DNA from 3 places in the Tateyamaria sp. GN1-10 genome. Region 3 is predicted to be linked to each of the others. Evidence: riboswitches for the same ligand, from Rfam matches in the RefSeq annotation. Region 3 holds a riboswitch; each other region holds the start of a gene.

The links. Region 3 has a riboswitch for cobalamin ahead of ACZ1HN_RS12485 (DUF1636 family protein). Riboswitches for the same ligand answer to the same signal wherever they lie in the genome.
Region 1: linked by a shared signal. The riboswitch ahead of ACZ1HN_RS18025 (DUF1636 family protein) and the one ahead of ACZ1HN_RS12485 (DUF1636 family protein) in region 3 are both predicted to bind cobalamin.
Region 2: linked by a shared signal. The riboswitch ahead of ACZ1HN_RS18100 (energy-coupling factor ABC transporter permease) and the one ahead of ACZ1HN_RS12485 (DUF1636 family protein) in region 3 are both predicted to bind cobalamin.

What each region holds. Positions count from the first base shown of each region.
Region 1 covers NZ_JBVFUR010000004.1:3,214,991-3,225,058, forward strand. The annotation lists gene ACZ1HN_RS17970 (circularly permuted type 2 ATP-grasp protein) at 1-194, shown strand, start outside; gene ACZ1HN_RS17975 (alpha-E domain-containing protein) at 199-1,140, shown strand; gene ACZ1HN_RS17980 (transglutaminase family protein) at 1,145-1,945, shown strand; gene ACZ1HN_RS17985 (proteasome-type protease) at 1,985-2,719, shown strand; gene ACZ1HN_RS17990 (5-carboxymethyl-2-hydroxymuconate isomerase) at 2,808-3,200, opposite strand; gene ACZ1HN_RS17995 (cobyric acid synthase) at 3,223-4,671, opposite strand; gene ACZ1HN_RS18000 (hypothetical protein) at 4,769-4,921, shown strand; gene ACZ1HN_RS18005 (metal-dependent hydrolase) at 4,939-5,394, opposite strand; gene cobO (cob(I)yrinic acid a,c-diamide adenosyltransferase) at 5,396-6,007, opposite strand; gene ACZ1HN_RS18015 (HAD family hydrolase) at 6,079-6,531, opposite strand; gene ACZ1HN_RS18020 (hypothetical protein) at 6,474-6,686, opposite strand; cobalamin riboswitch at 6,777-6,995, shown strand; partial or broken gene ACZ1HN_RS18025 (DUF1636 family protein) at 7,080-7,379, shown strand; partial or broken gene cobW (cobalamin biosynthesis protein CobW) at 7,456-8,528, shown strand; partial or broken gene cobN (cobaltochelatase subunit CobN) at 8,553-10,068, shown strand, end outside.
Region 2 covers NZ_JBVFUR010000004.1:3,233,386-3,243,453, reverse strand. The annotation lists gene ACZ1HN_RS18155 (urease accessory protein UreF) at 1-613, opposite strand, end outside; gene ureE (urease accessory protein UreE) at 610-1,065, opposite strand; gene ACZ1HN_RS18145 (hypothetical protein) at 1,082-1,252, opposite strand; gene ureC (urease subunit alpha) at 1,475-3,235, opposite strand; gene ACZ1HN_RS18135 (carboxymuconolactone decarboxylase family protein) at 3,603-3,998, opposite strand; gene ACZ1HN_RS18130 (cyclase family protein) at 3,998-4,819, opposite strand; gene ACZ1HN_RS18125 (urease subunit beta) at 4,850-5,155, opposite strand; gene ACZ1HN_RS18120 (LPXTG cell wall anchor domain-containing protein) at 5,152-5,316, opposite strand; gene ACZ1HN_RS18115 (urease subunit gamma) at 5,337-5,654, opposite strand; gene ACZ1HN_RS18110 (urease accessory protein UreD) at 5,642-6,475, opposite strand; gene cobF (precorrin-6A synthase (deacetylating)) at 6,574-7,317, opposite strand; gene ACZ1HN_RS18100 (energy-coupling factor ABC transporter permease) at 7,372-8,049, opposite strand; cobalamin riboswitch at 8,102-8,291, opposite strand; gene cobA (uroporphyrinogen-III C-methyltransferase) at 8,352-9,071, opposite strand; gene ACZ1HN_RS18090 (cobyrinate a,c-diamide synthase) at 9,068-10,068, opposite strand, start outside.
Region 3 covers NZ_JBVFUR010000004.1:2,141,816-2,151,883, forward strand. The annotation lists gene ACZ1HN_RS12435 (RidA family protein) at 1-149, opposite strand, end outside; gene ACZ1HN_RS12440 (acyl-CoA dehydrogenase family protein) at 146-1,288, opposite strand; gene ACZ1HN_RS12445 (hypothetical protein) at 1,350-1,784, opposite strand; gene ACZ1HN_RS12450 (CoA-acylating methylmalonate-semialdehyde dehydrogenase) at 1,786-3,285, opposite strand; gene ACZ1HN_RS12455 (LysR family transcriptional regulator) at 3,410-4,321, shown strand; gene ACZ1HN_RS12460 (CBS domain-containing protein) at 4,496-4,930, shown strand; gene coaD (pantetheine-phosphate adenylyltransferase) at 5,011-5,502, shown strand; gene ACZ1HN_RS12470 (FecCD family ABC transporter permease) at 5,540-6,529, opposite strand; gene ACZ1HN_RS12475 (ABC transporter substrate-binding protein) at 6,592-7,527, opposite strand; gene ACZ1HN_RS12480 (ABC transporter ATP-binding protein) at 7,536-8,318, opposite strand; gene ACZ1HN_RS12485 (DUF1636 family protein) at 8,315-8,719, opposite strand; cobalamin riboswitch at 8,824-9,038, opposite strand; gene gap (type I glyceraldehyde-3-phosphate dehydrogenase) at 9,172-10,068, opposite strand, start outside.

The DNA of each region.
Region 1 (10,068 bases), 1.1 Mb from region 3:
CCACAGTGCCGATCCTGACTGATGCGGGCCTTGCGCCGCGCCACGTGGATTTGCGCCCCTTTGTCCTTGTCTCGCCTGACCGGATCGACATCACGCCCGGTGGGCTGACACGTGTGGCCCTGACCGAAGGGTCGCTGGTCGTGAACTCGTCGCAGGGTGGCGGGACCAAGGACACCTGGGTGCTGGAGGAGTAGCGCGATGCTGGGCAAGACCGCAGGCGGGCTCTTCTGGATGTTCCGCTATCTCGAACGGGCCGAGAACACCGCACGTATGATCGACGCGGGGCTGCGCATTTCGCTGACGCGATCGAGCGCTGCAGAAAGCGAATGGACGTCAATCCTGTCCTCAACCGGCCTGAGCGCAGCATATTCCGAGATACACGGCGCGCCCGATGGCCCAAAGGTGATCGACTTCCTGCTGCGCGACCCGAACAACCCCGGCTCGATCATGGCGGGGATCGAAGCCGCGCGCATGAATGCCCGGGTTGTGCGCACGGCGCTCACCCGCGAAGTGTGGGAGGCGGTGAACGAGTGTTACATGGTGCTGAAGCGACTGTTGGCTCAGCAAGTCCAAGACCGCGATCTGCCGCGGGTGCTGCAAGTGATCCGTCAACGCAGCGCTTTTGTGCGCGGGGCGCTGCACGGCACGATGGTGCGCAACCACATCTACAACTTTGCCCGGATCGGCACCTTTTTCGAACGGGCTGACAACACGGCGCGCATCCTTGATCAGAAATACTATATCTTGCTGCCCTCGGTCCGGCTGGTGGGCAGCCCATCCGACAACGTGCAGTGGGACACGATCCTACGCGCCACATCAACGACACGGGCCTACCAAACCCTGCACGACGGAGAGGTAGACCCCAAAGCGATCGCAAAGTTCCTGATCCTTGACGGTCGTCTGCCGCGCAGCCTCGCCTTTTGCTATGGCAAGATCGGCGACAACCTCGGCTACCTCGAGCAGGAATACGCGACCCGGCACACCTGCCAATCCCTCGCCGACGCGCTTTGTTCGAAATTCAAGGCGCACGACATGAACGCCATCTTTGACTATGGTCTGCACGAATTCATCTCGGATTTCCTGCGGGACAGCGCGGCCCTGGGTCGCCAGATCGAAATTGACTACCGATTTATTGAATGACCCCATGCGCCTGAACGTTCTTCACAAAACCCACTACACCTACGACGCGCCTGTTCCATACGGGCTGCAGCAGGTCCGCCTGCGTCCCAAGTCCCGCCTTGGTCAATTGGTCGAAGAATGGCGTATCGATGTGACCGGGGGGCAGGTAGAGGTGTCGTTCGAAGACGAGCACGCAAATGCAGTTGATCTGGTCAGCTTCGCGTCGGGCCAGACCGAGATTGAGATCACTTGTGCCGGCATTGTCGACGTCGAAGACAAGGCGGGTATTGTAGGACCGCAAGGCGGATATGTTCCCTTGTGGCTGTTCCGGCGCAGTACGGTGCTGACCAAACCGGGTGAGCACGTGCAGGCGTTGGCAGACAGCGCGCCCGCAAACTGCAGCGATCTGGATCGGCTGCACGCCCTGTCCGCCCATGTTCTTGAACAGGTGCCTTACTCAACTGATCAGACGGCCTCTGACCTCACGGCAGAGGCCGTGATGGAGGCAGGTCATGGTGTATGCCAAGACCACGCCCATGTGTTCATCACAGCGGCCCGCGTGCTCGGGTTTCCTGCCCGCTATGTGTCGGGATACCTGATGATGGATGATCGGGTTGATCAGGACGCCAGCCATGCCTGGGCAGAAGCCCATGTCGAAGGCTTGGGCTGGGTGGGGTTCGACATTTCCAACGGTATCTCGCCCGACGCGCGTTACGTACGAGTTGCCACAGGCCTCGACTATCGCGGGGCCGCCCCGATCTCCGGTTTACGTTATGGTAACGCTAGGGAAGATATGTCTGTGACCTTGCAGGTACAGCAGCAATAGCGCAGATTTGCCGCGACTCGGGGCGGGGACACACAAGATATGACCTATTGCGTAGGGATGCGGTTGGATGCCGGACTGATCTTTATGTCCGACACACGCACCAATGCGGGCGTCGACAACATCTCGACCGTGAAGAAGATGCACACTTGGGAAGTGCCAGGTGAGCGCGTCATCGTGATCATGACAGCCGGAAACCTTGCGACCACACAATCCGTCATCTCGCTTCTGGATGAGCGTTCAAAGGCCCCGGAAGATCGCAGCCCGTCGATCCTTGAAGCGCCGTCTATGTTTCAAGTCGCGAGAGAGGTTGGGCGGACGCTGAAAGAGGTGATCCAATCCAACGCAACAACGGGCATGGAAGCCGATGGCGCGTTTGGCGCAACCATGATCATCGGTGGGCAAATCAAGGGATCGCCGCCCCGCCTCTTCCTTGTCTATCCCGAAGGGAACTTCATCGAAGCTTCGGATGACACGCCGTTTTTCCAGATTGGCGAAGCGAAGTACGGCAAACCCATCATCGTCCGTGCCCATGATCCGGCCATGCGTTTTGAGGATGCGGTAAAGCTGCTCATGGTCAGCTTTGACTCTACCATCAAGTCGAACCTGTCAGTGGGCCTGCCACTTGATTACTTAACCTATGATCGCGACAGCCTGTCTATCACCCATGCCGAGCGGATCAAAGCGGATGACCCCTATTTCCAGACGGTTTCGAATGGATGGGGGCAAGCGCTGAAGGTCGCCTTTGATCAATTGCCTGAATTTGCCTTCAAGTGATCCCGCAGGCGCTGCGCGACGACATATTTTAGGGGGCTCCGCCCCGCCCTGCGGGCTCCCACGTGGTATTTTCAGTCAGAAGAAACTTCTAGTGCATGTCCGGCGGCAAGTAGTTGCGGATCGAGCTGGTTTTGCGGCTGTGGTTTTGGTCGATCTCTCGAAGTTCAAGTGACAGCATGAAAGGCTGATGCGCCATGTAATCTGCGGTGAAGGCCTTTGCCGCCTCAAAGACCGCATCCGTTGCCAGCGTTTTCTGGTCCTCGGTCCGCCCTGCAGCCAACCGGATCACAATGTCGATGAAACTGTGATTTGGATCACCATCTGCGACGACGCTGTGTTGTGCAGCATGTGCGCGCACCCGAATGCCCGCCGCGGGAAACACACCTGTCGCCGCCGCTGCATCCTTTAGCGCAAGGCAAAGGCCGTGCATGTCCAGTTGATCATCAAGATTGGCGGAATAGTCGATCACGATATGAGGCATGTGCGAACTCTGTGCCCCCGCCCTATCGTGCGCAAGCCAAAAGCGCGTCGATGTCGAGATGGGTTTCGAGATGGTCCGCCAATGCATCGAGCGTGACCTCCACGGTATCAGCGTAGGATGCGTTGCCGTGGTTCAGTCCGAACCTCGCAAGCCAAGCCCGCCGAAAGCCATCGTCGCGAAACATACCGTGCAGATAGCTGCCCGCAATCCGTCCATCCGCACTGATCGCACCTTCGTTCTGACCAGCAACCTGCGCAAAGGGACGCGCGCGGTCAGGTCCTTCGCTGCGTCCGATGTGAATTTCGTATCCTTTAAAAGCTTGCCCTGTTGGCACATGGACCGCCTCGATGGTGGTCAAACGCTTGTCATCGGTCATCATGGTCTGGACATCCAGCAATCCGATCCCATCCGTGGCGCCGGCCGGCCCTTCAATGCCTTCGGGGTCATCTACCACGCGACCCAGCATCTGGAACCCGCCACAGATCCCTAAGACAGCCCCACCGCGCCGCGCGTGGGCACGGATATCCTCGTCCCAGCCCTGGTCCCGCAGAAATTGTAGATCGCCCCGCGTCGATTTGCTGCCCGGGATGATCACCACATCCGTGTCCGCAGGCAACGGTTGGCCCGCATGCAGCATGGTCAACCGCACCCCCGGCTCCTGTGCCAACGGGTCAAGATCATCGAAATTCGCGATACGGGACAGCTTGAGGCACACGATGTGCAAGCCATCCGGGCGGCGCGGTGTCGCGATATCCAGCGCATCCTCTGCTGGCAGTTTCCAGGCATCCGAAAACCAAGGCACCACGCCAAAGCCACGCCACCCTGTGTGTTTTTCAATCAGGGCGTAACCATCGTCAAACAGGCGCGGATCACCACGAAAGCGATTGATCAGAAAGCCCTGGATCAGTGCGGCGTCTTCCGGATCAATCACAGACTGCGTTCCCACAACCTGCGCAATCACCCCGCCACGGTCGATGTCACCGGCCAGGATCACCGGGCAGTCGGCGGCGCGGGCAAAGCCCATATTGGCGATGTCGCCCCGGCGCAGGTTCACCTCGGCCGGGCTGCCTGCCCCTTCGACGAGCACTAGATCGTGTTCCTGCTTCAACCGACCAAAGCTGTCTAGAACATGCTCCATAAGCTGCGGCTTCAACGCCGCGTATTCGCGGGCCTGTACGGTGGTCACGCGCTTGCCCTGCACCACGACCTGGCTGCCCACATCCGTCTCAGGCTTCAGAAGCACCGGGTTCATGTCGGTATGCGGTTCCAACCCGCAAGCCATGGCCTGCAGCGCCTGGGCGCGGCCAATCTCGCCCCCGTTGGTCGTCACGGCGGCATTGTTCGACATGTTTTGCGGCTTGAAAGGGGCGACGGACAGGCCTCGGCGCTTTGCCGCGCGGCACATACCCGACACCAGCATCGACTTGCCGACATTCGAGCCCGTGCCTTGAAACATGAGGGCTTTCGCCATGATACCTCCATCCTGACATCGCAGAAATGCCAGATTCGTCGCGCAAGCTGATGCGACGATCACTTACATGACACCACACAAACGAAACGGAAAGATCATGTTGGATTTCACAAACACACCCGAACGCCGCAAGCGCGCGGCCAAGGCGCGGGCGCGCAAAACAATGATCCTGATGGGGCTGGCAATCGCTGTGCCAGCAGCAGCTTGGGCAATTGATCTACAAAGCCTGCGATTGCTGACAAGCGGCTGAGGGTTTCAGCCATCTCTTCATGTTCGGCGCGCACTTGCGAAGAGCAGCAGCGCAGCAATGCAGAGTGCGATTTCGACCGCAAAGGTCCAATGCAGTAGGAATGACAACACCCAATGCGCTTGGGTGGCAGGCACAATGACAAGCGGCGTGGCTTCATCCAAAACTGGCCAAGCCCATGCGACTTTGCCAGCGATGCTATCAAGAGCAAGATGTAGCAGCGCACCCAATCCAAGGCCTACAACAACGCTTCGCCGGATAGTGACACCGATCAGAAGCACAACCGCCCAGACCAATGGTCTATGTGTCAGATAGTCGTGGTGATGTGTCTGCTGACCATCGACGAGGAAAAACCACAGGATATCCACGTCCGGAATCACGCTACCAACGATAACCCCCGAAAAAACGGTGGTCGCACCCAAGGCAGCAAATGCCCGCGCAGCGAGATAGCCAGCGGCCAAATGGCCAACGATCACATTAAAACTCCACGCCCTTCTGCGCCTTCACGCCCAGATCTTTGAATGGGTGCTTCACCAACGTCATCTCGGTCACGAGGTCCGCAGCCTCTATCAGTTCGGGCTTCGCGTTCCGGCCTGTCAGCACCACATGCGTCATCTCGGGCTTTTCTGTCATCAGGAAGTCCACAACCTCGTCGATGTCCAGATAGTCGTAGCGCAACGCGATATTGATCTCGTCCAACAGAACAAACTGGACTTCGGGGTCCAGGATCTGCTCCTTGGCAATCTTCCAGCCGTTCTCAGCCGCCGCGATGTCCCGCTCGCGGTCCTGGGTTTCCCAAGTGAACCCCTCGCCAGAAACAAAGAAGCGGCACTCATCCGCGAACCGATCCCGCAGGAACGTCTTTTCCCCCGTATCCCAATTGCCCTTGATGAATTGAACCACCGCACACGGCATGCAGTGTGAAATACAGCGCATGATCATCCCGAAGCCAGACGAGGATTTGCCCTTGCCCGGCCCGGTGTGGACCATGATCAGGCCCTTTTCCTCGGTCTTGGTCTCCATCATCTTGTCGCGGGTCGCCTTGATCTTTTTCATCTTGGCGTTGTGGCGTTCGGTGATGTCGTCCATGGCGTCCTCCGGTATCTGTCGGGCAAGTGGTGCCACTATTTGCGCGGCGCTGCCAGAGGCGTTTATTGCAATCACCCCACGCGGTCCAGAAACGGCGCAAGACCATCGCGCGTGTCATCGACGAAATGGTAGGCCTGCCAGCCCCGCGCCTTTGCAGCCTCGACGTTCCTTTTTGAATCATCCACCAGCACATGTGCCGAAGCAGATACGCCGGTCCAATCCTCGATCAGCGCGAAATAGGCGTCCTCGGGCTTCGCACACCCCATGCGGCCAGACGCAAAGACCCGCTCGACCCGTTTCGCAAATCCCATCTCTGTTTCGATATACGCCGCCCGGCGCGCTTCGTTGTTCGTGCCAATCACGTGGCGGAATGATGAATGGTCCAAGTGTTTCAAGACTGCCGGGTCGAGACGTGCATCTTTGGTAAACCAATACGCCAGAAAGGCATCTACATCGATCTCTTGCTCTAACTGGGCGATCCACCCAGATACGGCATCGCGCAGGTCCCGCTCACCGCGGATGATGGCCGAATATGCTCGGGTCGGAACAGATGCTCTTGCAAGCTTTCCACCGGAACGCCCCAATCGTCAGAGAGCGCGTCTGCCCAGACAAAACGACCATCCACGATGTTGCCGTTCAGAACACCGTCGAAATCCCAAACAATAAAGCGATCCGCCATGACAAACTCCGAAACCTCGAATTTGGCCAACCGTAACGCGACGCCCCATGGTGCACCATCGCGTTCCCGCTTGACTCTGTTTCGCGGCCCGCGCACTACGGTCGAGTTGGTGCTCGGGGTCCGCTCCGGGTGAAAAGGGAATGCCGCGCAAGATTTTCGCAGAAAAATCTCGCAAACGCAGCCGCCCCCGCGACCGTGACCGGAGAGGTTGCCCCACGCCACTGGCCAAGCGCCGGGAAGGCAGGGTAGCCGACAAGGGAGACCTTGATATCCGCAAGCCGGGAGACCTGCCAGCAGACGTGACGAAACCGGACGGGGTGTGCCGGGTGTCGGGAACCAACGGCCCCCTCGCCGCCCGCCATCTGCCATGCTGTCCCCTGACAGGGAAAGAACATGGCCGATTTGCCCCCCGTGGAACTCTTGGTCTGCGTGAAATGCCGCCGCGAGTTGGAAGTGCCCAAGGACGGCACCCGCCCTGGCGAAGCGCTACATGCCGAGCTTGCCAATCGCACCATGCCCGAAGGCGTGACCCTGAAGGCCGTTGAATGCCTGTCCAACTGCTCCTCCGGCTGCTCGGTCGCCGTGCGTGGTGGCGCGCAGCGCTGGACCTATGTCTACGGCAACCTGATGGAAGACCGCGACGCCGACATGGTGGTTGAAGGCATCGGCAAATATGCCGCCACCTCCGATGGCATCGTGCCGTGGCGCGAGCGCCCCGAACACTTCCGCAAAAACTGCATCGCCCGCATCCCCCGCAGGAGTTCTGAATATGTCTACACCGCACCGAAACCCCAACCTGAACAAAGTCCCCGTCACCGTCATCACCGGCTTTCTCGGCTCCGGCAAGACGACCCTTGTGCGTCACCTGATGCAAAACCCGCAAGGCAAGCGACTTGCCGTGATCGTCAACGAGTTCGGCGATGTGGGCGTGGACGGCGAGATCCTCAAAAGCTGCGCCATTCCCGACTGCCCGGCCGAGAACATCATGGAGCTGGCCAACGGCTGCATCTGCTGCACCGTGGCCGATGACTTCATCCCGACAATCGAGGCACTGATGGCCCTCGACCCGCAGCCCGAACACATCCTAATCGAAACCTCCGGCCTCGCTTTGCCCAAACCGCTGCTCAAGGCGTTTGACTGGCCCGATATTCGCAGCCGCATCACCGTGGACGGTGTGATCGCTTTGGCCGATGCCGAAGCCGTGGCTGCGGGCCGCTTCGCCCCGGATGTGGCGGCCGTCGACGCCCAGCGCGAAGCTGATGACAGCCTTGATCACGAAACACCCCTGTCCGAGGTGTTCGAGGATCAGATCAGCTGCTCCGACATCATCCTGCTGACCAAACCCGACCTTGCAGGACCCGAAGGCATCGCCAAGGCCAAGGCGGTGATCGAGGCCGAAGCCCCCGCCCCCTGCCCGTTGTCGAAGTGGCCGAAGGCGCGGTTGACCCCCGCGTGATCCTCGGGCTGGAAGCCGCCGCCGAAGACGACATGGACGCGCGCCCGTCTCACCACGATGGGCATGACGACCACGAACATGACGACTTTGAAAGCGTCATCATCGACATCCCCGAAGTCAGCGACCCCGCGGAACTGGTTGCCCGCATCGAAGCGATGGCCAAGACGCAGAACATCCTCCGCGTCAAAGGCTACGCCGCCGTCGCTGGCAAGCCCATGCGTCTGCTTGTCCAGGCCGTCGGTGCCCGTGTCCGCCACCAGTTCGACCGCCCGTGGGGGCCGGACGAGGCGCGGCAGGGCCGTTTGGTCGTGATTGCCGAACATGACGACGTGAACGAAGCAGCCATTCGCGCCGCCCTGGTCCAAGTCACCGAAGCCGCCGAGTAACGAAACCGCCCCAAGGCCCCAGCCATGCATGTCGTCTTCCGCGAAAGCCACGGGCTCGAAGAGACCGAGACACCCACCGATCTGGGGCAGACGCCTGCGGATCTGGTGGTGCTGTCGTTCTCGGACAGCGACCTTGGCGCCTTCGCGGCGGCATGGCACCGGGCGGACGGCAAGCTGCCCACGGTACGGCTCGCCAATTTGGTGGGCCTCAAGCACCCTCTGTCCGTCGACACCTATGTCGAACAGACACTTGAAGGGGCCAAGGGCATCCTGATCCGCCTGATCGGGGGTGTGCCCTATTGGTCCTACGGGTTGCAACAGGTCGAAGCACTGTGTCGCGCCAAGGGCATCGCGCTGGCTGTCCTGCCCGCCGATGGGCGGCCCGATACGCGGCTGGATGAAATCTCGACCCTGCCCGTATCCACTCTCCGACGCCTCGCGCATCTCTGTGACACTGGCGGCGCAGTCGCGGCGCAAGCAGCACTTGCACAAATGGCGTTGGCCTCCGGTCTATACGCGGGTCCTGTCAAAGGCTCCAAGGCGCTGCCAACCGTCGGTGCATGGACACCCGAGGATGGCGTGGCCTGTCCGCTGGTGCATGGCGCTGATACCCGCCCCCTGATCATCGTGACCTTCTATCGCGCCTATCTGTCCGCTGCGGACCTGTCACCGATCAAGGCGACGTTCCAAGCCCTGCGCGCCCGTGGCTTCAGCGTGCTCGGCCTCTTCGCGCCTTCGCTCAAAACCCCGGACGCGGCAGCTTGGATGGCCCGCCAGATCGCACATCTGAAACCCACCGCCATTGTCAACGCCACCGCCTTCTCCGGCATCGGCGCAAACGGCGCGTCACCCCTTGATGCGGGCGATGTCCCGGTCTTCCAGATCGCACTCGCCACGTCCACCCGAGAGGCCTGGGACGAGGCAGAGCGCGGCCTTTCCCCCACCGACCTCGCCATGCACGTGGTTCTGCCCGAGGTGGATGGCCGCCTGTTTGCCGGTGTTGCGTCGTTCAAAGAACCGCAGCCGCGCGACGACGACCTGCAATTCGCCCGCTATGCGCACAAGGCCGACACCAAACGCATAGAGATGGTTGCGGACCGGGTGAAAGCGTGGACAGACCTTGCCACGACCCCGGCGAAGGAACGCGCCCTCGCGCTTGTGCTCAGCACTTACCCGGGCAAGGACTGGAACATGGCTCATGCCGTGGGTCTGGATGCGCTCGCCTCGACCGATGCGATCCTTGCCGACTTGCAAAACACGGGCCACAATACCGACCTGACACCCGTCACAAGCGCACTCGAAACCGAGACGATCACTTGGCCGCTCACCGACTACAAAGCAGCGCTGTCAACTCTACCCCAATCGCTACGAGACGACCTGTATGCTGCATGGGGCTGCGCCGACAATGACGCCGACAAGGGCCACTTCCACTTCCCGGCCACCCGCCGGGGCAACGTCCTGGTCGCCCTGCAACCAGAACGCGGCACACCCAACGCGCGGGACGACGACTACCACGACCTCAGCCGCGTTCCCCGCCACG
Region 2 (10,068 bases), 1.1 Mb from region 3:
GAGGCTGGAGGGTTTCGTGGCGCATGGCCGTGATGTCGGCGGCGAAGCTGGTGGAGGTCAATGCGTCAAGCGGTGTCACCTGCGCGTCTTTTGCGGTGGCAGCGATGGTGGGGGCAAGGGCTGCCAGCACCCGCTGGCCGTCAGTTTGGCCGAGGGGCAGGGCGCGTTGGGTGACCGAAACGAGGTTCGACACGAAGGCGTGCAGATAAAGCGGCAGGGCATCGGCCAGCGGAATGTCCATGGCGTGGGCGGCAGTGCCGACGGCAACGGGATAAGTGAGGCCCGTGATCTTGATCCCCCAGACGGTGCGGGCGGTGTCACAGAAAGCCGCGCCCTGCAGGTCGGTTTCCTTGAGCCGTTCTGCACTGGCGGCAAAAGCGCGGGCCGTTGCATCGACATGTGCCGGTGTGTCCGCGTCATAAGCTGCGGACAGCAGGATCGCATCCACACGGCCAGAGCCATGGGCGAGCAGCGCCTCCAGCCAGTCTTGCAGCGTTTCGGCGTCCGTGACCGTCTCATCCGCGATGACCTGTTCCAACCCATGCGAATAAGCAAACGCGCCCACTGGGAAGGCGGGCGACAGCCATTGCATGAGTGTCAGCGCGTGGCTCATGTGTGGCTGTGTGAATGATCGTGCCCGTGGGTGCGCCCGTGGCCATAGGCACCGCCCTCGGGGGTGAACGGTTCCACCACTTCGCGTGTGGTTGCCCCGATTTTGGCCAACATGTCGGCCATGACGTGATCGCGCTGGATCAGCAGGCGATCCGCTTCGATCTGGCAAGGGGTGTGGCGATTGCCGATGTGCCACGCGATACGGTGCAGGTTTTCGCCGGTGACTTCCAGAAGGGGCTCAGGGGCGGCCTCGATCATGATCTCGGATTTGTCCGTGGCGATGAGCGCACCGCCATGGTCGAGCGATGTGGTCTGGGGCAGGTCAACCAAGAGCTGAGCACCGGAGGCAAGTGTCAGGACTTTGCGCCGCAGAAAGCGGTCTTCGTAGGTGAGCGACACGTGGTCGCTCACCTGACCGTGAGTGTGACTGTGGTAGTGTTGGGCTGTCAGCATGGGGTGACCCCCGCGCTTACGACCAATCCCCGTTGATCATGATCTGATGCGCCGCATCGCGTCGCTTTATTCCGCGGGCTTTCAGTTCCGCATCCGTCAGGGCGTAGACCGCCTGTGTTTGCGCCAGCGCGCCATGCGGTAGGCTGATGGAACTGATGAAGGCAGCGAGCCGCTGAAAGAGGGTCATGGGACACCTGTTTTGTTTCTCCTTCTGGCATGTAGGCGATGTTTTGCTGCGCGGTCAGATGTGCGCACGCATAGCCGCATTTCTTGAGGCGCATGATTTCAGATTTCTTCAGCGTGGCGAGGGTAGCCCCCGGCCGCGGGTAGCGGAGTAGCCCCCGCCCATGGGGGCGGTCGGGGGCTGCCCGGCTTGAGGCCGGGCGTGACGGATAAGGGCTGGTTCGCCTCAAAACAAGAAATACCGCTGCGCCATCGGCAAAACCTCTGCCGGTTGACAGGTTAGCAATTCGCCATCCGCCCGCACCTCGTAAGTCTCAGGATGCACCTCGACATGCGGTGTTGCATCGTTCAGCTTGAGGTCCTTCTTACCGATGTTCCGGGTGTTCTGAACCGCAACCGTGTCCTTCGCCAAACCCAGCGAAGCGCCAATCCCTTCGGCTTGCGCGGCGGCGGACACGAACGTAACGGCGGAGCGTTCGACCGACCGGCCATAGGCCCCGAACATGGGACGGGTATAGACCGGCTGCGGCGTCGGGATGGATGCGTTCGGATCCCCCATCTGGGCGCATGCGATGGTGCCGCCCAGCAGCACCATCTCGGGCTTCACCCCGAAGAACGCGGTGTTCCACAGGCACAAGTCCGCGCGTTTGCCGACTTCGATCGACCCGATCTCGTGGCTGATCCCGTGCGCAATCGCCGGGTTGATCGTGTATTTGGCGATGTAGCGGCGCACGCGCATATTGTCATTGTCGCCGGTTTCTTCGGGCAGCGCGCCGCGCTGCTTCTTCATCTTGTCCGCCGTCTGCCACGTTCGGATCAGCACCTCGCCCACGCGGCCCATGGCTTGACTGTCGGATGCGATGATCGAGAACGCGCCCATGTCGTGCAGAATGTCTTCGGCGGCGATGGTCTCACGCCGGATGCGGCTCTCGGCAAAGGCCACATCCTCGGGGATGGATTTGTCGAGGTGGTGGCAGACCATGAGCATGTCGAGGTGTTCCTCGAGCGTGTTCACTGTGAAGGGGCGCGTTGGGTTGGTGGAGGAGGGGAGGACGTGTTCCTCCCCGCAGATTTTGATAATGTCCGGCGCGTGCCCGCCACCTGCGCCCTCGGTGTGGAAGGCGTGGATGGTGCGGCCTTTCATGGCGGCGACGGTGTTTTCGACAAAGCCGCTTTCGTTCAATGTATCGGTATGGATCATCACCTGTACGTCCATGTCGTCTGCGACTGACAGGCAGCAGTCGATGGCGCCAGGGGTGGTGCCCCAATCCTCGTGTAGTTTCATCGCACAGGCGCCTGCCTTGACCTGTTCTTCCAAGGCGGCGGGGAGGGAGGCGTTGCCTTTGCCCGCAAATGCGAGGTTCATGGGGAAGGCATCAGCGGCCTGCAACATACGGCCCAGATGCCAAGGGCCCGGTGTGACCGTGGTCGCGAGTGTCCCGTGCGCAGGCCCGGTGCCGCCCCCCAGCATGGTGGTGAGGCCGGAGTGCAAGGCGTCTTCGATCTGCTGCGGGCAAATGAAGTGGATGTGGCTGTCAAAGCCCCCGGCCGTCAGGATCTTGCCCTCGCCCGCGATGGCTTCGGTTCCCGGCCCGATAATGATGTTGACGCCCGGCTGCGTGTCGGGATTGCCCGCCTTGCCCACGGCAGCGATGCGCCCGTCCTTCAAGCCCACATCCGCCTTGTAGATGCCCGTCCAATCCACAATCAGCGCGTTGGTGATGACGGTATCGACAGCGCCGTCCGCCCGTGTGACTTGAGACTGCCCCATCCCGTCACGGATGACCTTGCCACCGCCGAACTTGACCTCTTCGCCATAGAGCATGGCGTTGTCACCGCTGCCGCCGGTGGAGGCTTGACCTGCTGCCTCGGCGGTCAGGTCACGCTCAACCTCAATGATCAGGTCCGTGTCGGCAAGCCGCACCTTGTCGCCCGTGGTGGGGCCGAACATGGCGGCGTAGTCGCGGCGGGAGATGGATGTGGGCATGTGTCAACCTTTTGCTGCGTTCAGAAATGCCCGTGCATTGCAGATCCATAAGTATCTGAAAGTCATTGGCTTTCTCGGATTTTGGTAGGGAAAGTGCCGTGCATTGCTCGCCAATACTCGCACCTGTTCAATGACATCATCGCCAATTGAAAAAAGGAAAGCACCCTATGTCGAGCATTGAATTTTGGTTGCAGGCCATCGCCTACACGATTTTCTTTACCGTCATCATCGCAAAATACCGTGGTTGGTTTTGAGGTTTGCACCCGGGCCGCGCAGCGGACCGGATCACGCCCGACCCGCCCCACAGGGCGGGCGTGATACGCCCACCCTCGAGCCGGGCGTGATCCTCTGTTCGGTGCGTGACAGATCATGCCTCAAATACCTCATCCACCGGCACCTGCATCGCTGTCACCAGCCCGTTGGTCTGCATCGCTATGCCGATAACGCTCATCAACTCTCCATGCTGCGCCAGCGTCATCCCCTTGGCATTGGCCGCCGCGGTATGGGAGTGGATGCAGTATTCACGCCCGTTCGCCACGGACACGGCGATATAGAGCATCTCCTTGACCAGCGGATCGAGTTCCCCCGGACCCATCACCTCTTTCAACCGCGCCCAAGTGGACGCCAGCAGCGCCGGATCATTCGCCAACGCCCGCCAGAAGTTATTGATGTAATCCGTGCCACGCATCGCGCGGATGTCGTCAAAGACGGCCAGCACCTCGGTGCTGGCCTCCTCGTCCGATATGAGCGGTACCGTCGCCATCAGATCATTGCAAAGATGCGGGCCGGACCGCCGGTGCCGCCGATATGGTTTGGCGCGCCAACAACAAGCGTCGCCCCGGCAGCGGGCACATTGTCCAGACCGGCCAGGTTCTCGATCCCATAGCGGCCTGATGGCAACCACGCGTAGTGGGTGGCGAAATCAGGAGACGGTCCATGGTCGAGCGATAGTGTATCCACAGCCATGGCCACGGCAGTGGTTTCCTCGAGCAGCATTTGCGTTGCCTCGATATGGAAACCGGGGAAGTGTTTGACGTCATCGGCGTCATTACCGACATAGGCTGCCGCATCGCCGGACTTCGCTGCCCAGCCGGAATGCATGGCGATGCACGCCTTGTCGGGAATGTCGCCATTGGCCGCGATCCATGCCTTCAGATCATCGGGTGTCACTTGGGCATCGGCATCCTCTGCCGCTTTGGCCGCGATATCCACGACACAGAGTGGGATGACCAGATCGCTCACCGGTATCTCGTCCACCGATGTGCCATCTGCGGAAAAGTGCAGCGGCGCGTCGATATGGGTCGCCGTGTGCTCGTTAATGGCCAGGTTCATTAGGTTGAATCCGTGTTCCGCAAAGTTGAATTGCTGCTCCATCGAGATGCCGGGTACGCCGAAGAAGGTGGGAAAGTCCGGGCTTAGCTTGTGGGACATATCGACCACACCGCCATGGCCCGCAGCCATGGCCGCGGGTGCCGCCGTCATGCCCACTGTCGCTGCCGCGCCCATCGCCGCGCTGGTCTTGAAAAAGTCCCGGCGCGAGAGCATCCGCTCTTTCACCGCGTTCATCACACATACATCACACATCGTCTTTTCCTCCCTAAGGGTTTGCCCTGCTCAAAGGTCGCCCATCACCTGCTGGTTAAACCCGTATACCTTGCGCGCACCGCCGATCGGGATCAACTGTACGTCACGGGCCTGTCCCGGCTCGAACCGCACTGCGGTGCCCGCCGCGATATCCAGGCGCATACCGCGTGCGGCCTCGCGGTCAAACTCCAGCGCGCTGTTGGCCTCGCCAAAATGGTAGTGGCTGCCGACCTGCACGGGACGGTCGCCTGTGTTCGCCACATGCAGCGTGATGGCCTGTGCACCGGTGTTCAGTTCGATATTCCCGTCTGCCGTGATGATTTCGCCGGGGATCATTTGCGCCTCCATGCCGCTAATGCCGCCCCGACGATCAGCGCGAGGCCCATGGCAACGATCCAGGGCTCCGATCCATGCGGGTGCGCGTGAGCGCCTGAGTGCGCCAAGGCCGGGGTGGCCATGGGCAGCAGGGCGGCGAGGGGGACAAGCGGAGTCTTCATGGATTTTCCTTCGGGGATTGTCAGCGGATGGGATTATGGACGGTGACCAGCTTGGTGCCATCGGGAAAGGTGGCTTCGACCTGCACGTCGTGGATCATCTCGGGCACGCCGTCCATGCACTGGTCGCGGGTGATGACCTGTGCACCGGCCTCCATCATGTCGGCGACCGAGCGCCCGTCGCGTGCACCTTCCACTACCGCATCGGTGATCAACGCGATGGCCTCCGGGTGGTTCAGCTTGACGCCGCGCGCCAACCGCTTGCGCGCGACCTCGGCGGCCATGGCGACCAGCAGTTTGTCCTTTTCGCGGGGGTGAGTTGCATGGGCTAAAGTCTCCAGCAGATGGGCAGGTGACCACCGGTGAGGTGGTCCATAATGGGCAGAAGCGTCTTGCGCAGGTGGTAGCCCGAGGGGGCGAGCGTGCGCAGAACAAGGGTGTCATCCGTCAGCAGGCTGGCCCCACCGGTGTCGGGCAAAAGGGCACGGATGGGGGCCAGATGTGCTTCGGCGTCTGGTGCGATGTAGGTCAGGCTGACCATGGCCGTGGCCCTGCCGCCGATGGCGGCTCGCGACATCTGCGCCGTCATATCGCCCGACAGCGTCCACGCATCCAGCACCAAAGGCGCACCGTCGCGGGTAATGGATACACGGTCCGCAAAATGGCCATGCACCGTGTCTTCGCCCATGGCGATGCGGCCGACGCACATCGGCTCAACGATCAAGGCACGGGCGGTTGGGGCAAGATTGCAGGACAGCCGCCGGGTCATGGCGCAGCCGTCAAAGATCAGCGTTTCCTGCGGCAACCACCAAAGCGTTGCGTCGTCTTCGGCGGTAAGGCGGGTCTCGACCCGCCCGACCTCGCCCGGTTGCGCGCGGTAGGCGCGTTCGCAGGCCTGCGTGGTCATCGTAAGATGCGTGCCGGCCCCGGCAGTGGCTGCGTAATCAAACCTGTCCCCGCCCGTCACACCACCGGAGGTGTTCAACAGCACCGCCGTCAAACCGCGGGTGGCGCGCGGAAAGACCACCTTGGCCGCGCCTTTCTGATACAGTCCGTCAATGACCGTTTGCCCTCCCACCGGCTTGGTCGATAGGCGCACTGACCCGATGGCGCGTGGTTGCGCGCAGGTTGTGGCAGCAGTCAGGGGCAGGTGGGCAGTCATTCGGTTTCGTGGTCGTTCATACCCTTCGATATGACCACTGCGAAACGTGTTCGGCCAGCCTCTGACCCCGGCCTGCGTTCTATTCCTGTGCGGATCGCCTATTTTTCAGGCAGTTTTCGCAGCAGATAGGTATCCATGATCCAGCCATGGGCCGCGCGGGCCGTGGCGCGGCGCTCCACAATGCGGTCCGAGGCATCGGCCAATCGCCCATGATCAAGGATCTGTTCCGGCATGCCCAGGTAGGCCCCCCACCAGATGTCGTATGCGTCGCCATCAAGAGTCTTGAAGGTGCAATCGCCATCCAGCATCACCACCAGCGTTTCGCATCCGTCAGGCCAGCCGTGGTCGCGCAGACGCCGCCCGGTCGAGATCGTGACAGGCGCGTTCAGGGTATTAAGCGGAATGGCATGAGCCGCTGTCAGGGCCTGTATCGATGTGATCCCGGCCACCACACGGACCTCCGGCAATGGGTCCAATCGAGCCGCGATGCGCAGGGTGCTGTCATAAAGCGACGGGTCACCCCAGACCAGCAGCGCGACCTTCCGGGCGGCGGGATATTGCGCCATAGTGGCGGTCCAAAGCGCTGCAATCTCATCATGCCAAGCGTCGACGCGGGCGATGTAGGGTAGGCTGTCATCCCGAACAGGCATGTCAAAGAGGGCGATAGGCGCGTCATCGCGCAGATCGGCAATGATCTGTGTCCGCAGATCGGCCAGATCGGATTTGCCGTCCCCCTTGTGCGGAATTAAAAACAGATCGGCCTCGGCCATCACGCGCCGGGCCTCTCCCGTCAGGTGATCGGGATTTCCGGTGCCGATGCCAATCAAGAAAAGCTGGGTCATGGTGTAAAAAGGGCCGCGCGGTGGCGGCCCCTTCCTTATTCCTATGTTGCGGGATCAAGCCGCGTCATGCAGTCGGTTGGTGAAGATGCCACTGCCTTGCGTGCCGCGCAGCGCCTTGGCGCCCGCCAGAACGGCCAGATCGGCGATGGGCTCGATCAGGATGACCAGCAGATAGGCACCACCGAAGGCCAGTACAGATTGGATGTTCTCGGCACCGACGCCTTGGCCGTAGATCGCCCAGAACGCGACCCAGGCCACAACACCACCTTGGTACACGGCGGACATCTTCAGCACTTGGGCATAGTCGAGATCCACATAGGCCGTTGCGTTCGGTACAATGCGCTTGGCCAGCGCGTGTACAGCGAACAGCGGGAACAGCAGGGTGGTCATGTTGACAAAGAACATGGGCATGTCGGACGGGGCAAAGAACGTGCCCTGCATCAGCAGGCCGAACACGAGGCCGAAGGCAGCGGCGGCAGGGCCGAGCAGCAGGAACAGGGTTGTGCCAAGGATGAAATGCACCTCAGAGACGCCAACAGCGAAATGCGGCAGCACTTCGAAGAACACGAACGTGCCCACGGTCGCCATCACGGCGCGCAAAATGAAGGACGGCACGCTGTGCTGTTTCAGGTCCTCGGCGGCCAGTTTGAAGGAATAGCCCGCGGCAGCTGCGGCAGTGCCGTAGGCCAGTGCCATTTTCGCGCCATCCACGACGCCCGGTTCGATATGCATCTCTCTGTCTCCTCGCCACCAACCCCGGCGGCATTATGGCCGGTGACCCGGCAAGTTTCATTTGTCGATGGCAGGTCTCCTGACTGCCGGGTCGCTGCGGGGCCGGACCTTCCCAACCCCATCTTGGGGCCAGTGGTTCATGCCGGGCCGCTCGCCGGTCACAGTTGCGGGGGCAGTCCGGGATTTTCACCCGGTTCCCTTTTCAGACCCCTTTCGGGGCCACCATCGTCAATCCACGTTTACAATGATTCCCCAGCGGGACAAGTCCGGATGCGGCATTTGACGACGCGGAAAGGGCGCGCTCAGCTTTCCGCAAGCGCGCCGTACAAGATCAGGGCAGGGGCATCACTAACACCCCGGCCCAGTTCCTCGGCCAGTTCCGAAACCGTTGTGCGGTGCAGCTTCTGCGCGTCGGTGGACACACCCTCGGCCAGAAGCGCGGGTGTATCAGCGGGCAGCCCAGCCTGCATCAACATCTCCGCAAAATTGGGAAAGGTGCGCTGACCCATGAACACAACCGTTGTGGCCTGCGCGTCGGCAAGGGCCGCCATGTTCAGGTCCTCGGGCAAGGCGCCGCGCACATCGTGGCCGGTGACAAATTGAACTCTACGCGCTGTCAGCCGCCGGGTCAGCGGAATGCCTGCTGCCGCCGCAGCCGCACAGGCTGACGGCACACCGGGAATGATCTCGAATGGGATGCCTGCGGCCTTCAGAGCCTCTGTTTCTTCTTCCAACCGCCCGAACGTGCCGCCATCGCCGGATTTCAGCCGGACGATGCGCTGACCCTCGGTTGCGTAGTCAACGAGCAACTGGCTGACATGGTGCTGCTTGGGCGATGGGCGTCCGGCCCGTTTGCCCACACCCACAAGGTCTGCACCGCTGCGCGCATGGCCGAGGATGGGACCCGCACTCAGGTCATCGAACAGCACAGCATCCGCGCGCTTCAGCCGATCCACGGCCTTGAGCGTCAAAAGCTCGGGGTCGCCGGGACCGGATCCCACAAAGCTGACAAACCCGGTCATGCCGTTTCCCCGGTGATCAGGTGAAAGAACGTGCCGGTGACATGGCCACGCCGCGACCCGGTCTCAGGCACCGGGTTGCCGTCCGCGTCAGATACCTGGGCCAAGGGCTCATCGGGTTCGTCAAGGATTGTTGTATAGTGAAACTCGTGCCCGCGCAGCGCTGCACCGGCGGCAAAGCCAGGCATGGGCGCGTCCAGCACCGCGCGGCGGTAGCCCAAGTGGAACTTCCGCTTTTCAAAGCTGGTTTCAAGGCCAAACAGACCTGCCATCTCGTGCCGCGTGCCGTCCTTGTCGGTCAGACCGGCACCCAGAACCATATAACCACCACACTCACCGTGAACCGGCTTGGTCTTGGCGTGCTTGCGCAATCCTGAAAGGAACGTGTGTGCTGTCGCCAGTGTGCCACCATGCAATTCGGGGTAGCCGCCGGGCAGCCAGACCAGATCGGCGTCTGGCTCGGGCGCTTCATCGGCCAGCGGAGAAAAGGGCAGGACTTCGGCCCCCGCCGCCCGCCATCCTTCCAGCAGATGCGGGTAGGTAAAGGAAAACGCGGCATCGCGAGCCAATGCTATCCGTTGCGCGGGTGGTGTCGGCAGCGGATGCGTATCAAGGGCCGGACCGGCTTGCGCCACGGCCCTGATCGCATCAAGGTCCACGTTTTCGCGCAGGAAGTCGGCGTATCCCGCGATCGCTGCTTCAAGATCGGGATGCTCAACCGCTTGAATAAGTCCAAGGTGGCGCTCGGGCAGCTTCAGATCGCCGCGCCGGGGCAGACAGCCCAAAACCTTTACTCCTGCGCGTTCCATACCCAACCGGGTCAGCCGTTCGTGCCGGGGACTGGCGACCCGGTTCAGGATCACACCGGCAAAAGGCAGGTCTGGGTTGTAGCTTTTGAACCCCAGCGCTGTGGCCGCTGCCGATTGGGCCTGTCCGCCCACGTCGATGACCAGAATAACGGGCCAGCCCATGGCGAGTGCGGTTTCGGCGCTCGACCCAA
Region 3 (10,068 bases):
TCATGATCGACCTTGGCCAGCGCTTCGCGTGTTTGGATCTGGATCGGTGCAAAGGCGGTGCCACACTGCCCGGCAAGATAAGCGGTCTCGCCGTGCACAACCGCCTGGCTCATCCGTTTGTCCGTATCGAAGCGCTTGATGTCGGTCATCGGTTCTTCAACATGTCGCGCGCCACGATCACGCGCATGATTTCATTGGTGCCTTCGAGGATCTGATGCACGCGCAAATCGCGGACCAGTTTTTCGATACCGTAATCCGCCAGATAGCCGTAACCGCCGTGCAATTGCAGGCACTGGTCAACGACCTTGGACCCAGCGTCAGTTACGAACTTCTTGGCCATGGCGCAGAATTTGGTGGCATCAGGCGCGCCATTGTCGAGCTTCCATGCGGCTTGGCGCAGGAAGGTGCGGGCGGCTTGCAGTTCGATCTCCATATCCGCGAGGCGGAATTGCAGGCCCTGGAACTGGTCGATGGGCTGACCAAACGCCTTGCGCTCGCCCATATAGGCCAGCGTCACATTCAAAGCCGTCTGGGCTGCGCCCAATGAACAGGCGGCAATGTTCAGACGACCACCATCAAGGCCCATCATCGCATATTTAAAGCCTTGGCCTTCTTCTCCGACCAGATTGCCGCTGGGGATATTGCAATTGTCGAACTGGACCTGCGCAGTGGGTTGGCTGCGCCAGCCCATCTTGTCTTCCAACCCACCAAATGACAAACCTTCGGTGCCGTCTTCGACATAGACTGTGGACACGCCCTTTGGCCCGTCTTCTCCAGTGCGCACCATGCAGACATACGCATCCGAGTATCCGCCACCAGAGATGAACGCTTTGGTGCCGTTCAGGGTGTAGCCTTCATTCGTGCGATCCGCACGGGTGCGCAAGGCCGCCGCGTCGGAGCCAGAGCCGGGTTCGGTCAGGCAATAGCTGAGCACGGTGTTCATGCTCAGGACGTCCGGCATCACGCGGGCCTTCAGATTGTCACCCGCAAAGCTGTCGAGCATCTTGGCGCACATGTTGTGGATCGACAGGAAGGCCGCAACGGACGGGCAGGCCATGCTTAGTGCTTCGAACACCAGCGTTGCATCAAGCCGCGACAGACCCGCGCCGCCCGCATCTTCCGAGACATAGAGCGAAGCAAAGCCCAGTTCACCGACCTTGGGCCACAGGTCCTTGGGGATGGTGCCAGCAGCTTCCCAATCGCGCGCATGGGGCGCGATCTCGGACTGGCCAAAGGCATGGGCCATGTCGAAAATTGCGGTCTGTTCCTCGGTCAGTGCGAAATCCATGCTGCCTCCCATAGCGCAATGGCTTGAATTGAACGCACGTTAAATTCCGATGTTTGCAGGACTATTGCAAGGCCTGCTTTCCGACCGGGGGCAGAAGCATATCAAGGGATTTTTCAGGCTGACCAAGTAGCGTCAGTGCCTCGGATTCCGAGTGCTGCACCATCGGCACAACCGCATCCACGTTGTCCCAGGATTTGATGAACAACGCGCTCAGTTCCTGACTGATCTGCGTTGGTGCGATATAGACAACAAGCGATTGCACGCCGGAGTTAGCAAAGCGATCTACTTTGGTCGCTTGCATCTGCATGAAACGAACATAGTCCCGTTCATAGTCGGTGATGCTGCTGAAATCGACCAACTGCTTTTGGCCAAGCGCATAGTGCGGGTGGGCCAAATAGGTTTGGGTGGCACCGAGTGTGTCGTCTATGGTCACGAAACCTGAATACCGGACCACGACCAAGCCGCGGTCCGGGATGATGCGAAAACGTATGGGCATGCTATTCCATTACGGGGATCGAAAATTCTCCGCCTTCCTTTATTCCAGATGGCCAACGGGCCGTCACTGTCTTCGTACGCGTATAGAACTTAAATGCGTCAGGACCGTGTTGATTTAGGTCACCAAATACGGATTTTTTCCAGCCCCCAAATGTATGATAGGCCAATGGCACGGGAATTGGGACATTAATGCCTACCATGCCGATGTTGATTCGGTTGGCAAAATCGCGGGCCGTGTCACCGTCCCGGGTGAAGATTGCGGTCCCGTTTCCGTATTCATGATCCATGGCGAGGCCGATGGCCTCTTCGTAGGTTTGTGCGCGGACAGTTGTCAGGACAGGGCCAAAGATTTCCTGCTTGTAGATATCCATGTCTTTGGTCGCACGGTCGAAAAGATGCGGACCGACAAAGTATCCCTCTTCGTAGCCTTGCAGTTTAAAATCACGCCCATCGACAACCAGTTCGGCGCCCTGATCAATACCGGTTTGCACAAGCCGTTCGATGTTGGCCTTGGCTGCGCCGGTCACAACGGGGCCATAGTCCACGTCATTGCCTGCGGTGTAGGGGCCAACCTTGAGCTTTTCGATGCGCGGCACCAGTTTTTCAATCAGACGGTCTGCGGTTTCGTCGCCGACGGGCACCGCCACCGAGATTGCCATGCAGCGTTCGCCCGCTGCGCCATAGCCTGCACCGACCAGCGCATCGGCGGCCTGATCCATGTCGGCATCGGGCATGACGATCATATGGTTCTTGGCCCCGCCAAAGCACTGAACGCGTTTGCCGTTCGCACAGCCCGTGGCATAGATGTATTCGGCGATGGGGGTTGATCCGACAAAGCCAATGGACTGGATCACGTCGTGGTGCAGGATCGCGTCCACGGCTTCCTTGTCGCCATTGACCACTTGCAGGATACCTTTGGGCAGGCCCGCCTCTTCCATCAATTCGGCCAGCATCAGGGGAACCGACGGGTCGCGCTCGGAGGGTTTCAGGATGAAGGCGTTGCCGCAGGCGATGGCAGGCGCGAACATCCACATCGGGATCATGGCGGGGAAGTTGAATGGCGTGATGCCCGCCGTCACACCCAGCGCCTGACGCATGGAGTACATATCGATGCCGGGGCCGGCGCTGTCGGTGTATTCGCCTTTCAGCAGGTGCGGCGCGCCGATGCAGTACTCGACAACTTCGAGGCCGCGCTGCACGTCGCCTGCCGCATCGGGAAGTGTCTTGCCGTGCTCGCGGCTGAGCGCTTCGGCCAGCTTGTCCATGTCGCGGTTGAGCAAAGTCACGAATTTCATCAGGACGCGTGCCCGGCGTTGCGGGTTGGTGGCCGCCCAAGCCGGTTGCGCTTTGGCAGCAATGTCGACGGCATGGGCCAATTCGCTTGCCGAAGCGAGCGGCACCCTTGCCTGCACCTCACCCGTGGCGGGGTTCATGACGTCGGCAAAACGGCCCGATGTTCCTTTGACGTGGGCACCATCGATGTAGTGGGTCAGTTCCTGCATTCTGCGTCCTCCCGAGGGGGTGTTGAATTTCGAAGTTGGCGGCAGGATAGTCTTGCAAAATATCTGGCAAAAGAGGCAAGTAGGCAAAACCATTTTGCATTTTTGCAGATTGGAAGGGGTTTTGATGCTGCCACATTGGGATGATCTGCGCCTGTTTCTGGCAGTGGCGCGCGCTGAAACGCTTTCGGCGGCCGCCAAGGATGTCCGCAAGGATGCCGCGACCTTGGGTCGGCGTGTGGCGCGACTGGAGCGGGATCTGGATGTGGTTCTGTTTCGCAAATCTCCGCAGGGATATGCGTTGACGGATGCGGGGGCGCAGTTGCTGGAGCGGGCAGAAACCGCAGAGGCCGCCATGCGCGCCGCAACGGAAGGGATTTCCGGGGCAGGGCCTACCCAGGCTGAGACCGGGTTGACCGGTCAGGTGCGCATCGGTGCACCGGATGGATGCGCGAACTACGTGCTGCCGCAGGTCTGTGCCGCCTTGGGGAAAGCGCACCCCGCGCTCGATATTCAGATCGTTGCCTTGCCCCGGGTGTTCAACCTGTCCCGGCGCGAGGCGGATCTGGCCATTGGCGTAAGTGCACCGACAGCGGGGCAGCTGACGGTGCAACGTATTACAGATTACCGGCTGCATCTGGCTGCCAGCGAGACTTATTTGGAGGGTGCCGCGCCGCTGGCCAAGATGACCGACCTGCAGTCACACCGGATTGTTGGATACATCCCTGACATGATCTTTGATCGAGAACTGGATTATCTGGCCGATGCCGGGGTCGAACGGGTTGCACTGGCGTCCAACTCGGTCGCGGTGCAGTTGAACCTTCTGCGGCAGGGTGCGGGCGTCGGTGTGGTGCACGACTTTGCCTTGCCATTCGCACCTGGTCTGCGCCGCGTGCTTCTGGACCAGATGTCTCTGTTGCGCAGTTTTTTCCTGATCCGGCATCAGTCTGACACCCGTGACCGACGGTTGAGCGCGTTTGCCGAGCTTTTGGTGCAGGGTGTCCGGTCCGAGATTGCGAGACTTGAAGGATATGTATAAATAAAATCAAGCTCTTGCGAGAATATATTCAACTTCTTTTTTGATGCTTGGGGTGCGCGCTCATGGACAAATTTCAACCGGCAGTGGATCGCCGGGCGACGTTCGTACACTTGACAGACAGGGCCTTGGCGGCAGACGCTGAGTTATGTCGCAGTATTGACGAGGTCCAGATCCATGCTTGTGCACCAGATTCTCAAATCCAAATCCGATGACGCTGTTGTTACGGTGAAACCCGGCACGCAGGTGTCCGAAGCGGCGAAGATCCTTGCCGAGCGCAGGATCGGGACAGTCGTCATCTCAACAGATGGGCTAACCGCCGAGGGTATCCTGTCGGAGCGCGACATCGTGCGGTTTCTGGCCAAGCGGGGTGGAGCCATCCTGAACGAGCCGGTGGACAACTTCATGACGTCGAAACTGGTGACATGCCAGCGCGACGACAAGGCGGACGATATCTTGGCCCAGATGACGGAAGGCCGATTTCGCCACATGCCCGTCGTCGAGGACGGACAACTTGTGGGCTTGATCACCCTCGGCGACGTGGTCAAGGCGCGGCTGACCGAGCTGTCGATGGAGAAGGAAGCGCTTCAAGGCATGATTATGGGCCACTGACCAGACGCTTGCGTCGTGTTTGCTTGCAATCGCGTGTCTGAAATGCTGCATTGCGGCCAAGACGACTGACGGAGCCGCCAATGCGCATCGGCCTTTACCCTGGCACCTTCGATCCCATCACGCTGGGGCACATTGATATCATTCGGCGGGCCAGTCCCATGGTCGACAGGTTGGTGATTGGCGTTGCCATCAACCGCGACAAAGGGCCTTTGTTCTCATTGGAAGAACGCGTGGCAATGATCGAGGCCGAATGCGCGAAGTTGAGCGCGCAGACGGGGACCGAGATTGTCGCCCATCCCTTTGAAAACCTGTTGATCGATTGTGCTCGTGACGTCGGAGCACAGCTTATCATTCGTGGACTGCGGGCCGTTGCCGATTTTGAATACGAATTCCAGATGGTCGGCATGAACCGCCAGCTTGATAACAGCATCGAAACCGTATTCCTGATGGCCGAAGCCGAACACCAGGCGATTGCATCCAAGCTGGTCAAGGAAATCGCCCGCCTTGGGGGCGATGTCAGTAAATTTGTGACACCGCTTGTGAATGACGCGCTGGAACAGCGGTTCGGTTGATCTGGATCTTTCGACACGTTTGTCGAGGGAACTTTACCTAGCCCACGCGCCGTCGCAGCAGCCAGACAAAGAAGACACCACCAATTAGCCCGGTGATGACGCCAATTGGCACCTCGTCGGGCGCCATGAATGTGCGCGCAAGAACATCGGCCCAGATCAGGAACACGGCACCCAGTAGGGCAGAAGCAGGTAGAACGCGCGCATAGTCGCCCCCGACGATCAGGCGCACGATGTGTGGCACCATCAGGCCAACAAAACCGATGATGCCGGAGAAGGCCACCATGACACCGGTGATCAGCGCGCCCACCACGAAAACGGAGAGGCGAAACCGAGCCACGGGGATACCCAATGTGGATGCTGTTTCATCTCCGATGGTCATGGCATTCAGGTTGCTGGAGTTGAACCGCAGGTAAGCGCCGCCTGCGACCAGGATTGCAAATGGAAAGACAAGCTGGCCCCACTGGGCGAGGCCAAGCCCACCCAGCATCCAGAACACTACAGTATGGGTTGCGCGCGGATCACCAAGAAAGATCAGCATGTTGGCCAGTGACATGACGATGAAGGACACGGCAACACCTGCGAGGATCAGACGATCTGCGCTGGTTGCCGAGGCAAACTGGGACACCGCCAGCACAAGCAGCGTCGCTGCGAGCGCACCAAGGAAGGCCAAAAGCGGTACGGTGAGCAGGCCCAGAAACAGACCCGTATGCAGCAAGGCCAGAATGGCGCCAAACGCGCCGCCGGCAGAGATGCCCAGAAGATGGGGATCGGCCAGCGGGTTGCGCGTAACGGCCTGCAGGCTGGCCCCGACCATTGCAAGTCCGGCCCCGACACAACAGGCCAGAAGCGTGCGGGGAAAGCGGATGTCCCACACTATCGCCTCGCGACCCGAGGACCATGCCACGGGCACCCAGTCGGGCGATATCTTGCTAGCGACTACGCCCCAAACCACCGACATCGGGATCGGAATCGCACCCAGGCCAATAGCTGCAGAAATGGAAAGGACCAGAACAGCAAAGCTCACCATGATCGCGAACGGGCGCGTCAAAGTGCGGTTTTTTACAGCTGCATTGGTTCTCTCCATGCGGATCACTCCACGCGGAATGCGGCGGCGAGCGTCTTGACCGCGTTGATGTTGCGGGGACCCGGTGTTGCCTCGACATATTCCAAGGTGACGAAGCGATTATTTTTGACTGCATCAATCTCGGCAAAGGCGGGGTTGGACATCATGAAGGCGCGTTTTTCCTCAGCTGTGACCTCACCGTAATTCACGATCACAATGATTTCGGGATTGCGCTCAACCACCGCTTCCCAACCGACGGTGGCCCAACTTTTTTCAAAGTCATTCATGATGTTGGCGCCACCCGCTGCTTCGATCAGGGCGTTGGGCATGGCATAGCGCCCTGCCGTAAATGGCACATCTTCACCACTGTCATAGACAAAGACACGGGGGGCCGCCTCAAGTGGCTCTAGCTCCGCCGTAAACCCCTCCAGATCGGCGCGGTAGTCTGCGACCAATGCTTCGGCCTTGTCAGAAACGTCAAAAATCGCACCCAGGTTCAGCAGGTCGTTGTACATGTCGTCCATGCTGGCGGCATCTTTGTCGCCGATGTGAATGCAGCTTTCCGTCAATTCGTAGACGTCGATGCCAAAGGGCGCGAGCGTTTCGGGTGTAACGTCGCCCCCAACCTTTATGCCGTAGTTCCAACCGGCAAAGAAGAAGTCTGCGTCTGCGCCTATCAGCACCTCTTTGCTGGGGTATTTTGCGGACAGTTCTGGCAGCGCTTCGATGCCCGCCGTCATCTCTTCGTCCAGTGTTTTCCAGCCCGAAATACCTGTGTAACCGACCATCCGGTCTGCAAGGCCAAGCACAAGCATCATCTCGGTCAGGTTTACGTCGTTCGAGATTGCAGCCTGTGGCGGGGCATCGAAGGTGACAGTACGGTCACAGCTTTGCACCGTGGTTTGTGCGAATGCGCCGGTGGCGCACAGGATGGCGATGAGGGTGGTGAGTGTGAATTTCATTGGGGGCCCTATGTCGGCAAATGGAATGAAAAATGTTTGGTATCGCTTGGGCTCAGCCGCTCGCGCCGCGCATCGACACGGAATGCGGATGACACCTGTGCTTCGGTCAGCACCTGATCGGGAGGGCCAAAGCCCTTGGTGTGGCCATTCTCAAGAAGCAGGATGGCGTCACAGGTCTGCGCGGCCATGTTCAGGTCGTGCAGCGAGACGATGATGGTGAGGTCAAGCTGGCGGATCAGTGCCAGCACCTCGAGCTGATGACGGATATCAAGGTGGTTGGTCGGCTCATCCAGCACCAGGACCTGCGGTTCCTGCGCCAGTGCACGGGCCACCATAACCCGCTGCCGTTCTCCACCTGACAGTGTTGCCACGTCCCGATCCGCGAAATCCTGAAGGTGCAACTGCTTGATCGTGCTTGCGACGATGCCAGCATCTCGTGCGCCGCTGGCGGAAAACCCGGCGCCGTGCGGTGTGCGACCCAGTGTCACGACCTCGCGCACTGTCAGTCCAAAGGAAGAGACCTGTTCCTGCAAGACCGCCGCCACACGTTGCGCCGCCGTGCGCGGCGGGACAGACCAGATGTCTTTGCCAGCGATGCGAATTTGGCCGGTCGAAGGGCGGTAGTAGCGGTAGATCATCCGCAGCAGCGTTGATTTACCAGCCCCGTTTGGCCCAACGACACCCAGAACCTGCCCAGCCTGAACGTGAAAGCTGGTCGGTTTCAGCAGCGGGGCCGAGCCACGCTGTGGTGTCCAACTGACGTTTTCGGCAACAAGATCAGCGGCGCTCATGACGCCCGCACGTTGCTGTCTTCCAGCGCGATGATGGCGGCCGGGACCCGGGCAAGTGTTGATGTGCGCAATTTTCCGGGGCGGTCCACTGATGAACACCATCCGTCGTCCATCTGTGCATATTGCCGGGCAAATGCCATGAGGTCGTCTATGTCTGTGTCCGCTTCGATATCCCCAAACAGGTAAGTGGCCTTGCGGGTGCCATGATAGGCAACGGTGCAGGGGCGATCGCATCCGGCCATGCAGGCCACGCCAGAGATTTCAAACTCGTCCGTGATGCTGTCGCCCGCCGCGGCAATCGCAGCGCGCAATTTTGCAATCAGTTCATAGCCGGGTCGGCAATTGCTGCCCTTGTGCCGACAGGATGTACATATCGTGATCTTCTGTGGTGGTTGGCCCATGTCGCCCTCCGCGATAGTTCGAGGCGTACGGCAGACATGTCACTTTTGGCGGGTCGTTCCGCAAAAACCATCATGGCTTCCTGTCCGGACGCCCCGTCCGGGTTGAAGTTACATCGATGATGGCAGGTCTCCTGACTCGCGGGTCCGGGCTTGCCCGATCCTTCCCGAACGCAGGCGTTCAGTGGTGATCATCGGGGTCGCTCACCGCTCACAGTTGCGGGGGCAGTTACGGATTTGGCACCAATCGGCATCCTCACCGTATTCCCTTTTCATCCCGGTTAGCCGTCGGCATCCGGGAACCATCGCAAAAAACGATCTGCTAGAAACAGGGGCGCGTCAAGCGGGAAAGATCGAGTGGCCACTCGGATATCTGCGTTGTGTCGCGGGGCCGGGGCTGCAAACAAAAAAGGCGCCCATGTGGGGCGCCTTTTCGATCTGTGGTGCGATAAAGGTCAGAGGTAGTTGCCCATCTCAACCGCTGTGTCACCCATGCGGTTCGAGAAACCCCATTCGTTGTCATACCAGCTCAGGATACGGACCATGTTGCCATCCATGACCTTGGTCTGGTCGGTGGCAAAGATCGACGAGTGCGGATCGTGGTTGAAGTCCATCGACACCAGTTTGGCGTCCGTTATGCCCAGCACACCTTTCAGTGGGCCAGCGGCGGCGGCTTCGGTCATGGCTGCGTTAATCTGCTCAACGGTCACGTCGCCATTCACCTCAACCGTGAGGTCGACACAGGATACGTTCGGTGTGGGGACGCGGATCGCCACACCGTCCAACTTGCCGTTCAGTTCCGGCATGACCAGACCAACGGCCTTGGCTGCCCCGGTCGAGGTGGGGATCATCGACAGCGCCGCAGCGCGGGCGCGGTAGAGATCCTTGTGCATCGTGTCCAGCGTTGGCTGGTCGCCGGTATAGCTGTGCACGGTGGTCATGAAGCCGCGCTTGATGCCGAACTGGTCATGCAGCACCTTGGCGACGGGCGTCAGGCAGTTGGTGGTGCAGGAGGCGTTCGACACAACCACATCGTCACCCGACAGGGTGTCATGGTTTACACCATAGACGATGGTTTTGTCGGCGTTCTTGCCGGGGGCAGAGATCAGCACGCGGCTGCTGCCGTTCTCAAGATGCGCCTGACACGCCTCTTTCGAGGTGAAGATGCCGGTACATTCCATCACGATGTCTACATGGCTCCAAGGCAGGTCGGCGGGGTTGCGCTCTGCCGTGACCTTGATGGGGCCATGGCCCACGTCGATGCTGTCGCCTGCGACGGTCACCGTCGCGGGGAAGCGGCCGTGCACGCTGTCATATTGCAGCAGGTGGGCGTTGGTCTCGACCGGCCCGAG